DNA from 4 places in the Arthrobacter halodurans genome. Region 2 is predicted to be linked to each of the others. Evidence: riboswitches for the same ligand, from Rfam matches in the RefSeq annotation. Region 2 holds a riboswitch; each other region holds the start of a gene.
What was found. Region 2 has a riboswitch for S-adenosylmethionine ahead of ACETWP_RS08005 (methionine ABC transporter ATP-binding protein). Riboswitches for the same ligand answer to the same signal wherever they lie in the genome.
Positions count from the first base shown of each region.

Region 1: it holds a riboswitch for S-adenosylmethionine, as region 2 does, so the genes downstream of both, ACETWP_RS11990 (bifunctional o-acetylhomoserine/o-acetylserine sulfhydrylase) here and ACETWP_RS08005 (methionine ABC transporter ATP-binding protein) in region 2, are expected to answer to the same signal.
Region 3: it holds a riboswitch for S-adenosylmethionine, as region 2 does, so the genes downstream of both, ACETWP_RS12425 (hypothetical protein) here and ACETWP_RS08005 (methionine ABC transporter ATP-binding protein) in region 2, are expected to answer to the same signal.
Region 4: it holds a riboswitch for S-adenosylmethionine, as region 2 does, so the genes downstream of both, ACETWP_RS02860 (flavin reductase family protein) here and ACETWP_RS08005 (methionine ABC transporter ATP-binding protein) in region 2, are expected to answer to the same signal.

Region 1 is NZ_JBHDLJ010000009.1:128,438-132,833, forward strand. It holds gene hutI (imidazolonepropionase) at 1-412, shown strand, start outside; gene ACETWP_RS11980 (CPBP family intramembrane glutamic endopeptidase) at 438-1,232, shown strand; gene ACETWP_RS11985 (VOC family protein) at 1,264-1,908, opposite strand; SAM riboswitch class IV at 2,059-2,176, shown strand; gene ACETWP_RS11990 (bifunctional o-acetylhomoserine/o-acetylserine sulfhydrylase) at 2,248-3,588, shown strand; gene metX (homoserine O-acetyltransferase MetX) at 3,591-4,396, shown strand, end outside.
Region 2 is NZ_JBHDLJ010000005.1:68,168-72,563, forward strand. It holds gene ACETWP_RS07995 (AmiS/UreI family transporter) at 1-524, opposite strand, end outside; SAM riboswitch class I at 718-814, shown strand; gene ACETWP_RS08000 (acyl-CoA dehydrogenase family protein) at 821-2,191, shown strand; SAM riboswitch class I at 2,288-2,376, shown strand; gene ACETWP_RS08005 (methionine ABC transporter ATP-binding protein) at 2,487-3,278, shown strand; gene ACETWP_RS08010 (methionine ABC transporter permease) at 3,271-3,975, shown strand; gene ACETWP_RS08015 (NtaA/DmoA family FMN-dependent monooxygenase) at 4,033-4,396, shown strand, end outside.
Region 3 is NZ_JBHDLJ010000010.1:69,788-74,183, forward strand. It holds gene sucC (ADP-forming succinate--CoA ligase subunit beta) at 1-159, shown strand, start outside; gene sucD (succinate--CoA ligase subunit alpha) at 177-1,097, shown strand; gene ACETWP_RS12425 (hypothetical protein) at 1,180-1,512, opposite strand; SAM riboswitch class IV at 1,526-1,669, opposite strand; gene ACETWP_RS12430 (DEAD/DEAH box helicase) at 1,760-4,396, opposite strand, start outside.
Region 4 is NZ_JBHDLJ010000002.1:107,810-112,205, forward strand. It holds gene ACETWP_RS02845 (single-stranded DNA-binding protein) at 1-391, shown strand, start outside; gene rpsR (30S ribosomal protein S18) at 455-694, shown strand; gene rplI (50S ribosomal protein L9) at 710-1,165, shown strand; SAM riboswitch class IV at 1,416-1,530, shown strand; gene ACETWP_RS02860 (flavin reductase family protein) at 1,591-2,097, shown strand; gene ACETWP_RS02865 (hypothetical protein) at 2,204-2,656, opposite strand; gene ACETWP_RS02870 (hypothetical protein) at 2,687-2,944, opposite strand; gene dnaB (replicative DNA helicase) at 3,480-4,396, shown strand, end outside.

The DNA of each region.
Region 1 (4,396 bases), on a different contig from region 2:
CTGGGACCCCGCCGCGGCGCGCGGCGCGCGCGGCACCGTGGCCACCTGCCTGCCCGCCTGCGACCTCTCCACGCGGCAGCCGCTCGCGCCGGGGCGACGGCTCGTCGACGCGGGGGTGGAGATCGCGCTGGCCTCCAACTGCAACCCGGGCACCAGCTACACGACGTCGATGAACTTCTGCGTCGCGACGGCCGTCCTGCAGATGCGGCTGACGGTGGACGAGGCCGTGCGGGCGGCCACGTTCGGCGGCGCTTTGGCCCTGGGCGTGCAGGACAGCGTCGGGTCGCTCGAGGTGGGCAAGCGCGCCGACCTCCAGCTGCTCAACGCGCCGTCCGCGACCCATCTGGCGTACCGCCCCGGGATGCCGCTGACCGGCGCGGTCTGGCGGGCGGGTGTCCGGCACGGCGGCTGAGCCGCCGCATCGCTAGGATCGGGTCATGGACCGAGTGCGCAACGACCCGCGGCAGACCGGAACCGGCGGCCCGACGAAGGACCACCGGCGGCTGAAAGTGGAGCTCCTCATCGTCCTCGGCCTCTCGCTCGGGCAGTCCGCGGTCTACGCCGTGGTCAGCCTCATGGACAAGCTCAGTCGCGCCCCGCTGGCGGACCAGACGACCAGCATGAACAACAGCCTCAGCGAGCGCCCGTATTTCGACCTGACGTACCAGCTGCTCGACATCGTCTTCGCCCTGGTGCCGGTGGCGCTGGTGTTCTTCCTCTTCGCGCACGCGGGCGCCAACGGCTTCCGGCGCATGGGGTTCGACCTGCGCAGGCCCTGGGCCGACCTCGGGTGGGGGGTCGCGCTCTTCGTCGGGATCGGGCTGGGCACGCTGGCCATGTACGCCGTCGGCCGCTCCCTCGGGGTGACCACGGCGATCGTCCCGGCCGCGCTCGAGCCGTACTGGTGGACCGTGCCCGTCCTGGCCCTGTCCGCGGTGCGCCACGGCGTCGTGGAGGAGGTCATCGTCGTCGGCTACCTGTTCGACCGCCTGCGGCGGCTCGGCTGGGGCGTGTGGCCGATCCTGCTCGCCTCCGCCCTGCTGCGCGGCAGCTACCACCTGTACCAGGGGTTCGGGCCGTTCGTCGGGAACGTGCTCATGGGCCTGGTGTTCGGCTGGCTGTACCTGCGCTACAAGCGCGTCATGCCGCTGGTGATCGCCCACGCGCTGCTGGACACCGCGGGATTCGTCGGATACTCGCTCCTCGGTCCGGCGATCGGGTTGGGGACCTAGGCCCGGACCCGACCGCCGGACCGCGACGGCGCTAGACCGTCACCGCTCCGTGGGGGGTGTCGAAGGTGACGGACATGATGCCGGGAGTTCCGTTGGGCGCCTGCCACTCCACCTCGACGCCCTCCAGCGGGCTCTGCTCGGGGGTGCCGAGCCATTCGCGGACGCGCTCCCGGGAGCCCGCGATCGTGATCTTGGAGATCCGCCCCTGCGGGGCCAGGGCCTTGGACGGGTGGAGGTCCTCTGTGCCGTCGTCCCAGCGCAGCATGTAGGGGACCTGCGGGTCGGAGATCAGGCCCTTAATGCCGATCTGCTGCCACGTCAGTTCCTGGCCGTCCGGGAACTTCCGGTTGCCCGGCACGGAGGAGCGGCCCAGCCGCTCCTCGAAGGGCGCCAGATCGTCGACGGCGACGCACCAGCCCATCCAGCCGCCGCCCATCTCGGAGCGGGCGCGCACGGCCTGCCCGAAGGGCGCCTTGTCCGACGCCGGGTGATTCAGCACCTCCACCACCTCCAGGTACTGGTCGTTCAGCAGCGGGAAAATCACATTCCGCGTGCCGAAACGGGGATGGACGCCGCCCTTGACGGACTCGATCCCCAACATGTCTGCGATGCGCCCGGCCGTGGCCGCCAGCCCATCAGGTCCGCAAGCGTAAGAAACATGGTCCAACCTCATCATGTGCCCATGATGGCACTTTGTGAGGTGGGTCTCGACTTAGGCTCCCCTAATACGCGCCTGACAGCGGGCGGAAGGCGAAATGCGTACCTCCGGCGTCACAAAACGGCCGCGGATCTTGCCGCCCGCGCGACCGTCCGTAGACTGGTGGTAGGTCATGAGTGCCAGCGCGAAACCCCGGTTTGCTGGCCGGCAACCCTCCACTCGCGGTGGGGTGCCCCGGGTGAGGACCTGGCTCCGCGCCGCGAAGGGCGTGGGGCAAGCGCGGGTCGTTTCCGGCGGCGCCACCGTCCGGTGGGCCCGCCGCAGGGGACGGCCCCTCCGACGAAGGGGAGCACCACGATGTCCAGCAACTGGTCCTTTGAGACGCGACAGATCCATTCCGGGCAGACGCCCGACGAGGCGACGGGCGCCCGGGCCCTCCCGATCTACCAGACGACGTCGTTCGTCTTCCCGAGCGCCGAGAGCGCGGCGGCCCGGTTCGCCCTCCAGGAGCTCGCGCCGATCTACACCCGCATCGGCAACCCCACGCAGGAGGCCGTGGAGACCCGCATCGCCGACCTCGAGGGGGGCGTCGGCGCGCTGCTGCTGTCCTCCGGCCAGGCGGCGACGACATACTCCATCCTCAACGTCGCCGAGTCCGGGGACCACGTGGTCGCCAGCCCCAGCCTTTACGGGGGCACGCAGAACCTCTTCAAGCACACCCTGCGCAAGCTCGGGATCGAGGTGACGTTCGTGGCCGACCCGGACGACCTCGACCAGTGGCGCGCGGCCGCGCGCCCGAACACCAAGGCGTTCTTCGGCGAGGTCGTCGCCAACCCGCGCCAGGACGTGCTCGACATTGAGGGCGTCAGCGCCGTCGCCCACGAGGTCGGCGTGCCGCTGATCGTCGACAACACGCTGTCCACGCCGTTCCTGATCCGCCCGATCGAGTGGGGCGCGGACATCGTCGTCCACTCGGCCACCAAGTACCTCGGCGGGCACGGCACGGCCATGGCCGGCGTCATCGTGGACTCCGGGAACTTCGACTTCGCGGCGGACCCGCAGCGGTTCCCCGGCTTCAACACGCCGGACGAGTCCTACAACGGGCTGGTCTTCGCGCGGGACCTCGGGGTCGGCGGGCTGCTCGGCGCGAACCTGGCGTTTGTCCTCAAGGCGCGCGTACAGCTCCTGCGCGACCTCGGATCCGCCGTCGCGCCGCTCAACGCGTTCCTCATCGCCCAGGGACTGGAGACGCTCAGCCTGCGCATGGAGCGCCACGTCTCCAACGCGCAGGCCGTCGCCGAGTGGCTCGAGACCCAGGAGCAGGTCGGGTCCGTCGTCTACGCGGGACTCCCGTCCAGCCCCTGGTTCGAGCGCGGCCGCCGGTACGGACCGCGCGGCACGGGGGCGATCGTGTCCTTCGAGATCGCCGGCGGCAAGGAGGCGGGGCAGGCCTTCGTCGACGCGCTCGTGCTGCACTCCCACGTGGCCAACGTCGGCGACGTCCGCTCGCTCGTGATCCACCCGGCCTCGACGACCCATTCCCAGCTCGCGGAGGCCGAGCAGCGTGCCGCCGGGGTCACCCCGGGCCTGGTGCGGCTGGCGGTCGGGATCGAGCACATCGACGACATCATCGCCGACCTGGCCGCGGGATTCGACGCCGTGCGCACCGGCGCCACCGACCTCCAGGCGGTGAAGTGAGCATCGACTTCGGCACCGCATCCCAGCGCCTGACCCGGACGGACGCCGCGGGGCCCGGGCGGGACGGTGTCCTGCGCACCCTGCGGACGGGCCCGTTCCGTTTCGAGACCGGCGGCTCGCTGCCGTTCCTCGACGTGGGCTACGAGACGTGGGGCCGGCTCGACGCCGACGCCTCCAACGCCGTGCTGCTCCACCACGCGCTGACCGGCGACACGCACGTGGCCCGCGGCGAGGGCGCGGAGCCGGGATGGTGGGACGGCTTCGTCGGTCCCGGCCGCACCATCGACACCGACCGCTTCTTCGTTGTCGCGGCCAACATGGTCGGCGGCTGCTACGGGACCACCGGGCCGTCCAGCCCGGATCCGGACGGCAGGCCCTGGGGTTCGCGGTTCCCGTTCACGACCGTCCGCGATTCCGTCCGCGCCGAGGCGCGGCTGGCCGACGCGCTGGGCATCGACCGTTGGCACACGGTGCTCGGCGGCTCGCTCGGCGGCGCGCGCGCCCTGGAGTGGGCCGCCGAGTACCCGGACCGCGTCGCGCGCTGCGTCGTCGTCGCGGCCACGGCCGCGTCCAGCGCCGAGCAGATCGCCTTCGCGCGCATCCAGACGGAGGCCATCCGGCTCGATCCGGACTTCGCGGGGGGCGACTACTACGCCGCCGGGCCGGGCCCCGTGGCCGGACTGGGTCTGGCCCGGCGGCTCGCGCACATCACGTACCGCTCCGAGCCGGAGCTGGACGTGCGGTTCGGGCGGTCGCCGCAGGGGTCCGAACTCCCGCTCGGCTCGGCGACGTTCGACCGCGGGCGCTA
Region 2 (4,396 bases):
ATGGCGTTGGTGGTGGTGGCCTCGAAGGACCCCGACAACAGCAGGAGCGCGGGGATCGTTGCCGTGAGGTGGGCCACGATGATGGTGAACCACCCGGTGAACAGGGTCAGCGAGTCCTTGCCGAGGCCCAGCAAGAGGAAGAAGAGGAACCACAGGACGGCCCAAATCCACCAGATGACCCCGAACACGGGGTCGTTGGCTTGCGTGAAGTTCAGGATCCCGTAGCCGACGGCGCAGAACGCGACGAACAGGGAGAACCAGCCCAGGCCCTCGCCGGGAAGCCCGAAGGTCTGGTTCAGCGCGACGTACAGGTAGGTGAAGCCGAACAGGTAGAGTCCGGAAGCCCCGAGGATGACGGCGGGGTCGCCGTTCGACTGGGCGATGATGATGGTCGGGAACACGACCTGCATGGCACCGACGAAGAAATTGATGATGGCCGCGGACTTGCCGGGCACCTTGCCAATCAGCATCAGGCCGTTGATGAACAGGACGGCGCCGACGTACAGAAGACCGACGTTACTCAAGTGAATGCCCTCCGAAACGCGTCGTTGGGTTACGGGTTGTGGGCCGGATCTCGCGACGGATCCGGAATGCTTCACCGGTATTTGACAAGCTAGCCCCGGCCCCCGGGAAGGTCAACGGTTGTTGCCGGCAAACGCCAACCGGTCCGGCGACGCATTTGCCGCTGGCGCCGCTGGCCCTGTACAAAGGACTCACCAACCATCCAGAGCGGCTGAGAGATCTGGCTCGACGACGCCGCAGCAACCCCTTCCCGTCCGCGGGAGGAAGGTGCTCACGCCAGGACCGATGGAGTGATCCCATGGTTCCGCCCGTTTCCCCGCACGCTCCGCCGCCCGCCGACCCCGGCTTCGACGCCCGCGTGGCCGTCGCCCTGGACGAGCTGCCGCCACCGACCCCCGCGCGGCACCTGATCAAGCTGACCCCGGGGGTTCCCCCGGACGGCCGCTACGACGAGCTGGCCGCCGTCTTCCGGCCGGTGTTCGCGCGCATCGCCGAGGGGGCGGCGGCGCGCGACGCCGACCGGGTGCTGCCCTTCGAGCAGGTCGGCTGGCTCAACAAGGAGCGCTTCGGCGCCCTGCGCGTCCCCGTGTCCGACGGCGGCCACGGCGCCACCCTCGCCGACACCTTCCGCCTGCTGATCGAGCTCGCGGAGGCCGACTCGCAGGTCGCCCACCTGCTGCGCTCGCACGTCGGCTTCGTGGAGTCGATCCTGGCGCACGGGGACGCGGCGCTGCGCGGGCGCTGGTTCGCGCGTTTCGCCGCCGGACAGCTGGTCGGCAACGCCTACACCGAACGCGGGGGCAACGCGCTCGGCACGCTGAACACCGTCCTCGAGGAGCACGACGGCGGCTGGAGGCTCACGGGGGAGAAGTACTACTGCACCGGGACGATCTTCGCCGACTGGGTGGCGGTTGCCGCGGCCCGGCCGGGGCGGCCCGGCCGGGACATCGCCGTCGTGTCCACGCAGCATTCCGGGGTCCGCATCTTCGACGACTGGGACGGCTTCGGGCAGCAGCTCACGGGCACGGGATCGACGTCGTTCGCCGCGGTCCCCGTGGACACCGTGCTGCGGCCCGCCGACCTTGCGGCGCACCCGGAGTCCGCCGTGTTCCAGCTGGTCCTGCTCGCGGTGCAGGCGGGGATCTGCCGGGCCGTGCTCGGCGACGCCCGCGCCGCCGTGCAGGCCCGCACGAGGTCCTTCAGCACCGGAACCGGCGTGCCCGTGGCCGACGACCCGCAGGTCCTGCAGATCGTCGGGGAGATCTCGGCGAGCGCGTTCGCGGTCGACGCGGTGGTGCTCGCGGCCGTGGCCGAGCTGGAGTCGGTGTGCGGGACCGGGGCGGGACTCAGCGCCGCGGAGCGGTACGCGGTCTGCGAGCTCGCCGCGAACCGGGCGCAGACCGCGATCCAGCCGCTCGTGCTGGCGGCGGCCTCGCGGCTCTTCGACGGTCTCGGCGCGTCGTCGACCGCGCGGGCCTGCAACCTGGACCGCCACTGGCGCAATGCGCGGACCGTGGCCACCCACAACCCGGCGATCTACAAGGCGCGGATCGTCGGGGACTACGAGGTCAACGGCAACGCGCCGCTGCCGTTCGACGCCGTCGGCGACGTCGTGCCGCCGGACCACCGCCACCCGAGGACGCCCCGAACGGCGAAGAATACGCCGTAAGACGACGAAATATTTCGTCGGCATGGCGTGACGAGTTGGTGGATCGAAGAAAGTGCGATTCCATGGAATCGACGGCGGGGCACGCTCCGCCGTCGCACACCATCCAGAGCGGCCGAGAGACCTGGCTCATTGACGCCGCAGCAACCACCCTTCGGGGCCGGTGCTCATGCCAGGACCGATGGAGAATTCTTTCCACCACGTTCGGTCCGCTCGGACGCGCACCCCTGCCCGGGGCACGCGCCGCCCGGCCGCCGCGCGGCGGATTCTCTTCTCGGGACGACCTGAGGAGCATGACATGATCAGCATCCGGGACGTCTCGACGGTCTTCACGACCGCCGGGACCGACTTCACGGCCGTGGACCACGTGTCCCTGGAGATCCCACGGGGATCCATCCAGGGGATCATCGGCTTTTCCGGGGCGGGCAAGTCCACGCTGTTGCGCAACATCAACCTGCTGGAGCGGCCCACCTCCGGGCGGGTGTCGGTCGACGGGACCGACCTCACCGCGCTGGGGGACGAGGAGCTGCGCCGCGCCCGGCACCAGATCGGCATGATCTTCCAGCACTTCAACCTGCTGAACAACCGCACGGCGCAGCAGAACGTCGAGCTGAGCCTGAAGTTCGCCGGCGTCGAGAAGAAGGAGCGCCGGCGTCGGGCCAAGGAGGCCCTGGCGATCGTGGACATCGCGGACAAGGCCGATTCCTACCCGGCCCGCCTCTCCGGCGGCCAGAAGCAGCGCGTGGCGATCGCCCGCGCGCTGGCCACCGAGCCCAAGGTGCTGCTGTGCGACGAGCCGACGTCCGCGGTGGACCCCCGCACCACCGCCTCCGTGCTCCAGTACATCTCCGACATCAACGCCCAGCTGGGCATCACCACCGTGATCGTGACCCACGAGATGAACGTCGTGAAGGCCATCGCGGACAACGTCGCGATCCTCGAGGAGGGGCGGCTCGTGGAGCGCTTCGACCTCGCCGAGCTCGACCGGCCCGGATTCCGCCCCGCGACGGAGATCGGCCGCTACCTGATCTCCGACGACATCACGCTGGACCGCGCGGCGCGCGCCACGAAGGAGCTCTCCCATGCCTAGCCCGATCCTTCCCGCCAACACCACCGCGCTGGACCTGAACCGCGTCGCCGAGCTCTGGCCGGAGATCGTGCTGGCCATGGGGCAGACGTTCGCCATGCTGATCGTCGCGATCCCGCTGGCCGTGCTCGCCGGGACGCCGCTGGGCATCTGGCTCTATTCGATGTCCCCGCACGGACTCAAGCCGCGGCCGCGCCTGCACCGGGTGGTCGACTCGCTGGTGAACACCATGCGCTCGTTCCCGTTCCTGATCCTGCTGATCGCGATCATCCCGGTCACCCGCTTCATCGTCGGCACCACCATCGGCACGGCCGCGGTGATCGTCCCGTTGACCATCAACGCGATCCCCTACTTCGCCCGTTTCGTCGAGCAGAACCTCACGCAGCTCGGCTCGGGGGTCGTCGAGGCCGCCCGCGCCATGGGCGCCACGCGTGGGCAGATCGTGCGCGACGTGCTGCTGGTCGAGGCGAAGCCGGCGCTCATCGGCTCCATCACCATCATGACCGTGAGCTTCATCAGCTACTCGGCCATGGCCGGACTGGTTGGCGGCGGCGGAATCGGTGACTTCGCGATCCGGTACGGCTACTACCGGTACGAGACCGCCGTGATGTTCTTCGCGATCGTCCTGATGATTGTCCTGGTCCAGGCCGTCCAGATCGGCGGGACCCGCCTGGCCCGGACGCTCGACAAGCGCCACTGACCCGCGGTCCACATCCCGCCGTCCCGCGCCCCCACCCCACCCCTCCCTAGGAGAACCATGCCTTCCACCGGATCCTCCGGGCGTCCGCGCCTGCTGCTCAGCGCGTTCCTGATGAACACCCCCAGCCACATCCTGGGTGGCCAGTGGCGCCATCCCGAGGCGCAGCAGCACCGCTTCAACGAACTGTCGCTGTGGACCGACCTGGCCCGCCAGCTCGAGGACGCCAAGTTCGACGCCCTGTTCTTCGCCGACGTCGTGGGGCTCTACGGCGACCACGACGGAGGCTGGGCCTCCCACGTCCGCCGGGGCCTGCAGGTGCCGGCCAACGACCCCCTGGTGCTCGCCTCCGCCCTGGCCGCCGTGACCAGCGACATCGGGTTGGCGCTGACCAGCTCGGTCATCCAGTCCGACCCGTTCCAGC
Region 3 (4,396 bases), on a different contig from region 2:
CTCGGCGAGAAGGCCACCAAGCCGCTGGTCGTCCGCCTCGACGGCAACAACGTCGACGAGGGCCGCCGCATCCTGCGCGAGGCCGGACACCCGCTGGTGACCCTGGCCACCACCATGGACGAAGGCGCCGACAAGGCCGCCGAACTGGCCAACAAGTAAAGGGACGGGATCACAGAATGTCTATCTTCCTGAACAAGGATTCCAAGGTCATCGTCCAGGGCATCACCGGCGGCGAGGGCTCCAAGCACACCGCCCGCATGCTGCACGCCGGCACCCAGATCGTCGGCGGCGTGAACGCCCGCAAGGCCGGCACCACGGTCACCCACGGCGCCAAGGAGATCACGGTCTTCGGCACGGTCCAGGAGGCCATGGCCGAGACCGGCGCCGACGTGTCGATCGTCTTCGTGCCGCCCGCCTTCACCAAGGACGCCGTCGTCGAGGCCATCGAGGCCGGCATCGGCCTCGTCGTGGTCATCACCGAGGGCGTGCCCGTGCAGGACGCCGCCGAGTTCTGGGCGCTCGCCCAGTCCAAGGTCGACGCCGACGGCAAGCAGGTCACCCGCATCATCGGCCCGAACTGCCCCGGCATCATCACCCCGGGCGAGTCGCTGGTCGGCATCACGCCGGCGAACATCACCGGCAAGGGCGGGGTGGGCCTGGTCTCCAAGTCCGGCACGCTGACCTACCAGATGATGTACGAGCTGCGCGACCTCGGCTTCTCCACCGCCATCGGCATCGGCGGCGACCCGATCATCGGCACCACCCACATCGACGCCCTCGCGGCGTTCGAGGCGGACCCGGACACCAAGGCGATCGTGATGATCGGCGAAATCGGCGGGGACGCCGAGGAGCGCGCCGCGGAGTTCATCAAGAACAACGTCACCAAGCCTGTCGTCGGCTACGTGGCCGGCTTCACCGCCCCGGAGGGCAAGACCATGGGCCACGCCGGCGCCATCGTCTCCGGTTCCTCCGGCACGGCGCAGGCCAAGAAGGAGGCCCTCGAGGCCGCGGGCGTCAAGGTCGGCAAGACCCCGTCCGAGACCGCGCACCTGCTGCGCGAGGTCTACCCGGAGCACGAGCCCGACTCGAACCTCTAGGAACCGCGGGCCCCTCGGGGCATGCACGACGGCGGCCGCCGCCTTCCCCCGGGAAGGCGGCGGCCGCCGTCGTGCGGGATGCTCAGGCGCGGCCGGTCGCGAGGCGGAAGAAGGACGTGCCGGCGCGGGAGTGCGCCCCCGGGATCAGCACGCGGCCGAGGTCGGGGTTCCACTCCACGCGGACGGGCGCGCCCGCGGCGGCCCGCGCCAACGCGTCGAAGTCCTCGGCCGCGAGCACCCACTCGATCCCGTCCGCGCTGACGCGCACCAGGCGGCGGTCGGGGCACAGGCGGAGCGTCGCTGCGATCCAGTCGTTGGGGAAGCGTGCCGCGCCGACGGGCGCGCCAGCGCCGGCGCGCCGCCGGACGGAGGGGTGGGAAGCGGTGGAACGGGGGCGGTGCCGCAGGGTGGTCATGGCGGTGCCTTTCGGATTGTCCTTGCCGGCGGCGGCTGCCGCGGGCCGCTTCGTCATCCGAACCACCCGCCGAACAATCCGGGACCGCGGCCGAGGCCGGGTCCCCGTGTGGGGTTGGTGCATGGCCAGTCGGAGCTTGGCGCCATGTCTCGTGAAGCTGGGTCCAGCCTAGCCCACCGCCGGACGGCCCGCACCGTGTCGCGCCCGCGGGGTAACACGCGCTCCCGGAGCGCTTCCGCGGGGCGCGTTAATCCTTGAGCAGGTCGCGGATGTCGTCGGCGGTCATGGCCGAACCGAAGCCCTCGCCGTCGTCCATCACCGAGGAGATCAGCTGGCGCTTGGCGTCCTGCAGCGCCACGACCTTCTCCTCGATGGTGTCCTTGGCGACCATGCGGTAGACCATGACGTTGCGGGTCTGCCCGATCCGGTGCGCGCGGTCCACGGCCTGGGACTCCGCGGCCGGGTTCCACCACGGGTCCAGCAGGAAGCAGTAGTCGGCCTCGGTGAGGTTCAGCCCGAATCCGCCGGCCTTGAGGCTGATGAGGAACACGGGCGCCCGTCCGGTCTTGAAGTCCCCGATGACCTCGGAGCGCTTGCGCGTGGAGCCGTCCAGGTACGCGTATTCGACCCCCTCCGCCTCGAGCCGAGCCGCGGCCTTCTTCAGGAACGAGGTGAACTGGCTGAACACCAGCGCGCGGTGCCCCTCGGCGAGCACGTCCTCGAGCTGCTCGAACAGGACGTCCAGCTTCGCCGACGGGACGCCGTCGTACTCCGCGTCCACGAGCGACGCGTCCAGCGAGAGCATCCGCAGCAGCGTGAGCGACTGGAAGATGGTGAAGCGGTTCTTGTCCATGTCCTCGACCAGGCGCAGGATCTTCTGCCGCTCCCGCTGGAGGTGCGTGTCGTAGATCTTGCGGTGCTTCGCCGTGAGCTCGACGTGGAGGACCTGCTCCTGCTTCGGTGGCAGGTCGGTGACGACGGCGGACTTCGTGCGGCGCAGCATGAACGGCCGGATCCGCCGCCGGAGCCGGGCGAGCGGCTCGTCGAGCCCCTGCTTCTCGATGGGCCGCTGGTACTCCTCGGCGTAGCGCACGGCCGACGGGAAGAGCCCGGGGGAGACGATTGCGAAGATCGACCACAGCTCCATGAGGTTGTTCTCCATGGGGGTGCCGGTGATCGCCAGCTTGAAGCGCGCGTCGAGGTCGCGGGCCGCGTGGTGGGCCTTCGTGGCCTTGTTCTTCACGAACTGCGCCTCGTCCAGGATCAGGCCGGCCCAGGCCACCGAGTGGTACGCCTCGGCGTCGAGCCGGAAAAGCGTGTAGGACGTCACGACGACGTCGTGCGTGGCGGCGAGCGCCGCCAGGGCGTGCGGCGCCCGCGCCTGGGTGTCGGCGACGAGGGCCACGCTGAGCCCCGGCGCGAAACGCGCCGCCTCGTCGGCCCAGTTGGACACGACCGACGTCGGGGCGACCACGAGGAAGGGTCCGGGCACCAGCGGCGAGGACGACGCCGGCGCGTCGGCCGCCGCGGCGAGGTGCGCCGCCGTCGTGGCCGGGTCCGCGCTGGCCCACTGCTGCTTCGCGTGCAGGATCAGGGCGAGCGTCTGCAGGGTCTTGCCCAGGCCCATGTCGTCCGCGAGCACGCCGCCGAGCCCGTTGCGCCACAGCATCGCCAGCCAGGCGAAGCCGTCCCGCTGGTAGGGGCGGAGCTCCGCATGCAGGTCCGCGGGCAGCTCGGCCGGGCCCGCCTCGGCCAGGTTCAGCAGCGAGCCGACGCCCGCGTACCAGGAGTCGGGGCCCTCGGTCTGCGTGGCCAGCGCGTCCAGCTCCTCCCACAGGGACGCCTGGTAGCGGGTGATGCGCAACTCGTGCGGGCGGTCCTGGAGGTGCCCGGCCTCGGTGACGAGCTCGCGCAGCTTGTCGAAGAGCGGGTGGTCCAGCGAGAAGTAGGTCTTGTCCGGCATCAGCATGCGGTTCTGCCCCCGGGAGAGGGCGCGGAGGATCTCGGCGAACGGGATGCGGCGCTCGCCGACGGCGATGACCAGTCCGAGGTCGAACCAGTCGCGGCGCTCCGACTCCACGGTGGTGACGGTCAGCTCGGGGGACTCGGTGAGCTCCCGGTATTCCGGCTCCCGCCCCGTGACATCGATCCGCAACCCGTCGAGCTCGCCGAGGGCGGGCAGGGTGCGGCGGACGAAGTCCACGGTGTCCAGGCCGCGCAGGGTCCGCGGCGCCAGCACCCGGCCGGCCAGCGCGGGCGAGTCCTCGAGGACGGCGAGGGCGGCGTTCTCCAGGGCGGTCTCCGACTCCGCGTCGCGGGTGTCGGCGTCAACCGGCATGGGGCCGTAGTCGAAGTTCCAGTCCAGCTCGGCGACGTCGCCGCCCGGGTACCCGACGCTGAGCACCAGCTTCGGGGGCAGGATCTCCGGCAGCTCCACGGACCCGTCGAGGCTGACGACCGCGACGCGCCGCCCGAGCCGGGGGTAGACCTTCGCCAGGAAGTCCCCGATCTCCGGCGCGGGCACCTCGATGCCCTCCGGGTGGCGGAGCAGCTCGAGCTCCGTGGGGTCCAGGCGACCCTCCACGGGGGCCAGGAGGACCACGGCGGAGTCGTCGGTGGCGGCGTAGATGCCGTGGTTGCCGATGGCGCCGGCGGGGCGGTGCCCGTCCAGCTCCACGAGCCCGCCGTCGATGGACAGCGTGGGGACGAGGCGCAGCGGGGAGTCCGCCGCGCCCGAGGCGTCGCGCAGCGCGGCGAGCGCCACGGCGGCCGGCGCCGTGAGGCGGACCTCCGCGTCCGGTCGCGTGCCGATGAGCCGGATGCCGAGGTCGCCGGTCTCGGCCAGCAGCGCCCACAGCAGGGGGGAGCTGAACTCGTCGAGGTA
Region 4 (4,396 bases), on a different contig from region 2:
CAAGGGCATGCGAGTCGTCGCCCAGGGCCGGCTGAAGTCCCGTTCCTACGAAACCAAGGAAGGCGAGAAGCGGACCGTTTCCGAGCTCGAGGTCGATGAAATCGGCCCGTCGCTGCGCTACGCCTCCGCCAAGGTCACCCGCACCCAGCGCTCCAGCGGTGGGGGCGGCGGCTTCGGCGGCGGCAACTCCGGCGGCTTCGGTGGCGGCAACGCCGGCAACTCCGGCGGTTTTGGCGGCGGCAACGCCGGCGGAAACCCCGGTGGCAACTCCGGCGGAAATTCGGGCGGCACTTGGAATGCGCCGGCCGAAGACCCGTGGGCATCGTCGTCCTCCTCCTCCGGCAGCGGCGGATGGGGCAACAACCCGGGTTCCGACGAACCGCCTTTCTAACACCCATATTCACCATCCCGCAGAACCTTTCTGCGGGCTCCACAAGATCAAAGGAGCTCCACGATGGCTAAGGCTGAACTCCGTAAGCCCAAACCAAAGTCCAACCCCCTGAAGGCCGCTGACGTTAAGGTCATCGACTACAAGGACGTAGCACTGCTGCGCAAGTTCATCTCCGACCGCGGAAAGATCCGTGCCCGTCGCGTGACCGGCGTCTCCGTCCAGGAGCAGCGCAAGATCGCCCAGGCCATCAAGAACGCGCGCGAAGTTGCCCTGCTGCCTTACTCCGGCGCTGGCCGCGGCTAAGGAAGGGATACCAACATGGCAAAGCTCATTCTGACGCACGAAGTCACCGGTCTCGGCACCGCTGGCGACATCATCGAGGTGAAGAACGGTTACGCACGTAACTACCTTCTGCCCCGCGGTTTCGCCATCACGTGGACCAAGGGCGGCGAGAAGCAGGTCGAGTCCATCAAGGCCGGCCGCGCGGCGCGCGCCGTCGCGACGCTGGAAGAGGCCCAGAAGCTGGCCGCCTCCCTCGCCGCGAAGCCCGTCAAGGTGACGGTCAAGGCCGGCGAGACCGGACGGCTGTTCGGCACCGTCAAGGCCGAGGACATCGCCAAGGCCGTCGAGGCCGCCGGCCTCGGCTCGATCGACAAGCGCAAGGTTGAAATGCCGGAGCACATCAAGTCGACCGGCAACTACCAGGCGACCGTGCGACTGCACGAGGACGTCTCCGCGACGCTCGACCTCCAGGTCGTCGCCGCAAAGAAGTAGTCCGTCCCGCCGGTGGCGCGCCGTTGCGCGCCCCGGCGGACACGACCGAGGGACCCCGCCACACGGCGGGGTCCCTCGGCGTTTGTGTGCCGGTGTGCCGGTGCGGAGGCCAGGAGCGAGGAGGGTTCGGAGGCGGAGGCCCACGCCGCGGCGGATGGGCCGCGGTCCCCGGCGGCCGGCTCCGTAGCCCGGAGAAACATTCCGCCGGGCCTTTGACCCGTGATGCGGCACGGGCCTAGCGTGGTAGGTGAATCAAGAGCGCCAACGTCAAGCCCTGGCTCGTTGGACGGCAACCCTCTCACGGTAGTGGGGTGCTCCAGGTGATGATTCGGCCGTCCGGACACCCCGTGCGGCAAGTACCGCACATTGGCGGGCGCCCCCACGGGTGGTCTTCCGCGGTGTGCGCAACGCCGAAGGATCCCGCCATGTCTCTCTCCGACGACCTGCACCCCGACTCGCTCCGCGGCGCCTTCGCGCGCTTCCCCTCGGGGGTGGCCGCCCTCTGCGCCCTGGTGGACGGCCAGCCGCAGGGCATCGTCGCCTCATCGTTCACCGTGGGCGTCTCGCTCGATCCGCCGCTCGTGATGTTTGCCGTGCAGAACTCTTCCCGCACCTGGCCGATCCTGCGCTCCGCACCGCGGATCGGTGTCTCCGTGCTGGGCGAGCGCCACGAGGGCGTCTGCCGGCAGATCGCGTCCCGCCAGGGGGATCGCTTCGCCGGGCTCCGGCTCGAGTCGACCGACCAGGACGCCCTGTTCCTGGACGAGGCAGCGCTCTGGCTCGAATGCAGCGTCGAGCAGGAGATCCCCGCCGGGGACCACCGCGTGGTGCTGCTGCGGGTCCACGGCCATGCGGCACACGCGGACGCGAACGAACCCCTCGTCTTCCACGGGTCCGCGTTCCGACGTCTCCGGGAGACCGCCCTGGTGTAGTCGCGGTCCGAGGCGCGTGGCACGGGTGCGGGCCGGTGGCGCGTGCCCCGAACCCAGCCGGGTCAGCGACATGCAGGGGCGAGTGGCCGAGTGGGTCGTCAGCCGCCTAGGACGCCTGGAGGGAGTCGACGAACTTCCGGGCCTCCGTCAGGGGGATACCGGTGTCGTGGTGGATCTTCTGGACCGCCTCCCGGGTTTTCCCGGCCTGCACGAGTGCCAGCACCTCGGCGTATTCCGGGTCGGTCGCTCCGAGTCTCGCAGCGGCCTGCCGTTCGGTGGCCGCCCGTCCCGCGGTCGACGAGGCGCCCTGGCCCGTGCGTCCGGTCGAGGCGCGCCGTGCCGCCGCCGTCCGTTGCGTTGTCGCGAGCCGGAGCTGCTCGGCGCGCTCGGTGTCCGCCGCCTGCTGCCGCGCCGCGGCCTCATTGAGCCGGGCGATGTACTGGTCGGCTTCGTTGAGCTGGTGGCGCGGTCGGGACCGGATCGCGGCGACCAGGAGCCAGGCGAGCGCCGCGAAGATCAGGCCGAGGACCAGCATCTCCTGAAGGGTGAGTCCGGGCATGGTGCATCTCCTGTGGCTGGGTGTGCGCGGCTAGTGGTCGTGGCTCGGTGAGCCGACCGGTGCAGGGAGGTCCGACATGACGTGCCGGTATCCGGTGTCGACGAGCTGGCGGAGGATCCCGGGATCGATGTCGGCCGGCCTGTTGACGGAGAGGCAGGCGGCGCCGGGCCCGTGCCGGCCAAGCCGGGCCCGCAGCGCGTGGGCGTCCGCGCGGCGCACCGGATGCCCCACACCGTCCACGCGATCCAAGGGGTCGACGGCGGCAGCCCGGGTCGTGGCTTCGCTCACGGGGAAGGCATCGCGCTGGTGGTCATGGGGACAGTATCGCAGTGCCGGGTGGGGTGGACAACCAAGATCCGGCGTGCATGCACAGGCGCGACCCGCGTGTCTGTGGATAGTGCCGTTGCTTCTGTGGAAAAGTGACGCTCGTGGGATCGTAACCCACCACACAACCTCCAAGTAGCCCCTGAATGTTGATCCCGAAAATCTTTTTGTACACAGGTTGTCGTGGATAAAAAGCCTAGTCAGAGCCGTTTCGAATCTGAAAGAAATATTTCATCCACAACCTCCTCCCCAGTCTGTGCACACAACACGCCGCACTGCACACAGCTTCTCCACATGGGCTGTGGACAACTCGGTTGGGAAGGGCGCGGAAAGGGTCTATGGTGACAGGGTCTCCGGTCCACCGCGCGCACTGCGACGGGCCTCGCCCCGCGATCTCCACAACCTCCAGACGGACCCGGCGCGGGCTGGGATAATGGAGGCAGCACGGGTGCGCCGACGGCCGCCCACCACCGAGGTGAAGGGAAGCGACGTGTCGCTGATGCAGACAGACTCCAAGGGTTCGCGGGAGTCTGAGTTCGGCCGGACCCCGCCACAGGACCTGGTGGCGGAGCAGAGTGTCCTGGGCGGCATGATGCTGTCCAAGGACGCCATCGCCGACTGCGTGGAGGTCCTCCGCGGGATCGACTTCTACCGGCCGGCCCACGAGTCCATCTTCGAGGCCATCATCGACCTCTACGGACGCGGCGAGCCCGCCGACGCGGTCACCGTCTCCGATCTGCTCACCAAGCGCTCGGAGATCTCGCGCATCGGTGGTCCCGCATACCTCCACACCCTCATCCAATCGGTCCCCACCGCCGCCAACGCGGGGTTCTATGCCGAGATCGTCCGGGAGCGCGCCGTCCTGCGCCGCCTCGTCGACGCCGGGACCAAGATCGTCCAGTTGGGCTACTCCCAGGACGGCGAAGTGGACGAGATCGTCAACCAGGCCCAGGCGGAGATCTACGCCGTCGCGGAACGACGGACCGCCGAGGACTACGTGCCGCTGCGCGACATCATCGAGGGCACGGTGGACGAGATCGAGTCGGCCGGGCACCGGGGCGAGGGCATGACCGGCGTCCCCACCGGCTTCTACGAGTTCGACGAGCTGACCCAGGGTCTGCACGGCGGGCAGATGATCGTGATCGCGGCGCGTCCCGCCGTCGGCAAGAGCACGTTCGCCCTGGACTGGGCGAGGTCGGCGGCCATCAAGCACAACATGACCACCGTCTTCTTCTCGCTGGAGATGGGACGCAACGAGATCGCCATGCGCCTGCTGTCGGCGGAGGCGAGCATCGGCCTCCAGGACCTGCGCAAGGGCACGGTCAAGGACGAGCAGTGGGGGAAGATCGCCACGACGATGGGACGGCTGAACGACGCCCCCCTCTATATCGACGACTCGCCGAACATGTCGCTTAT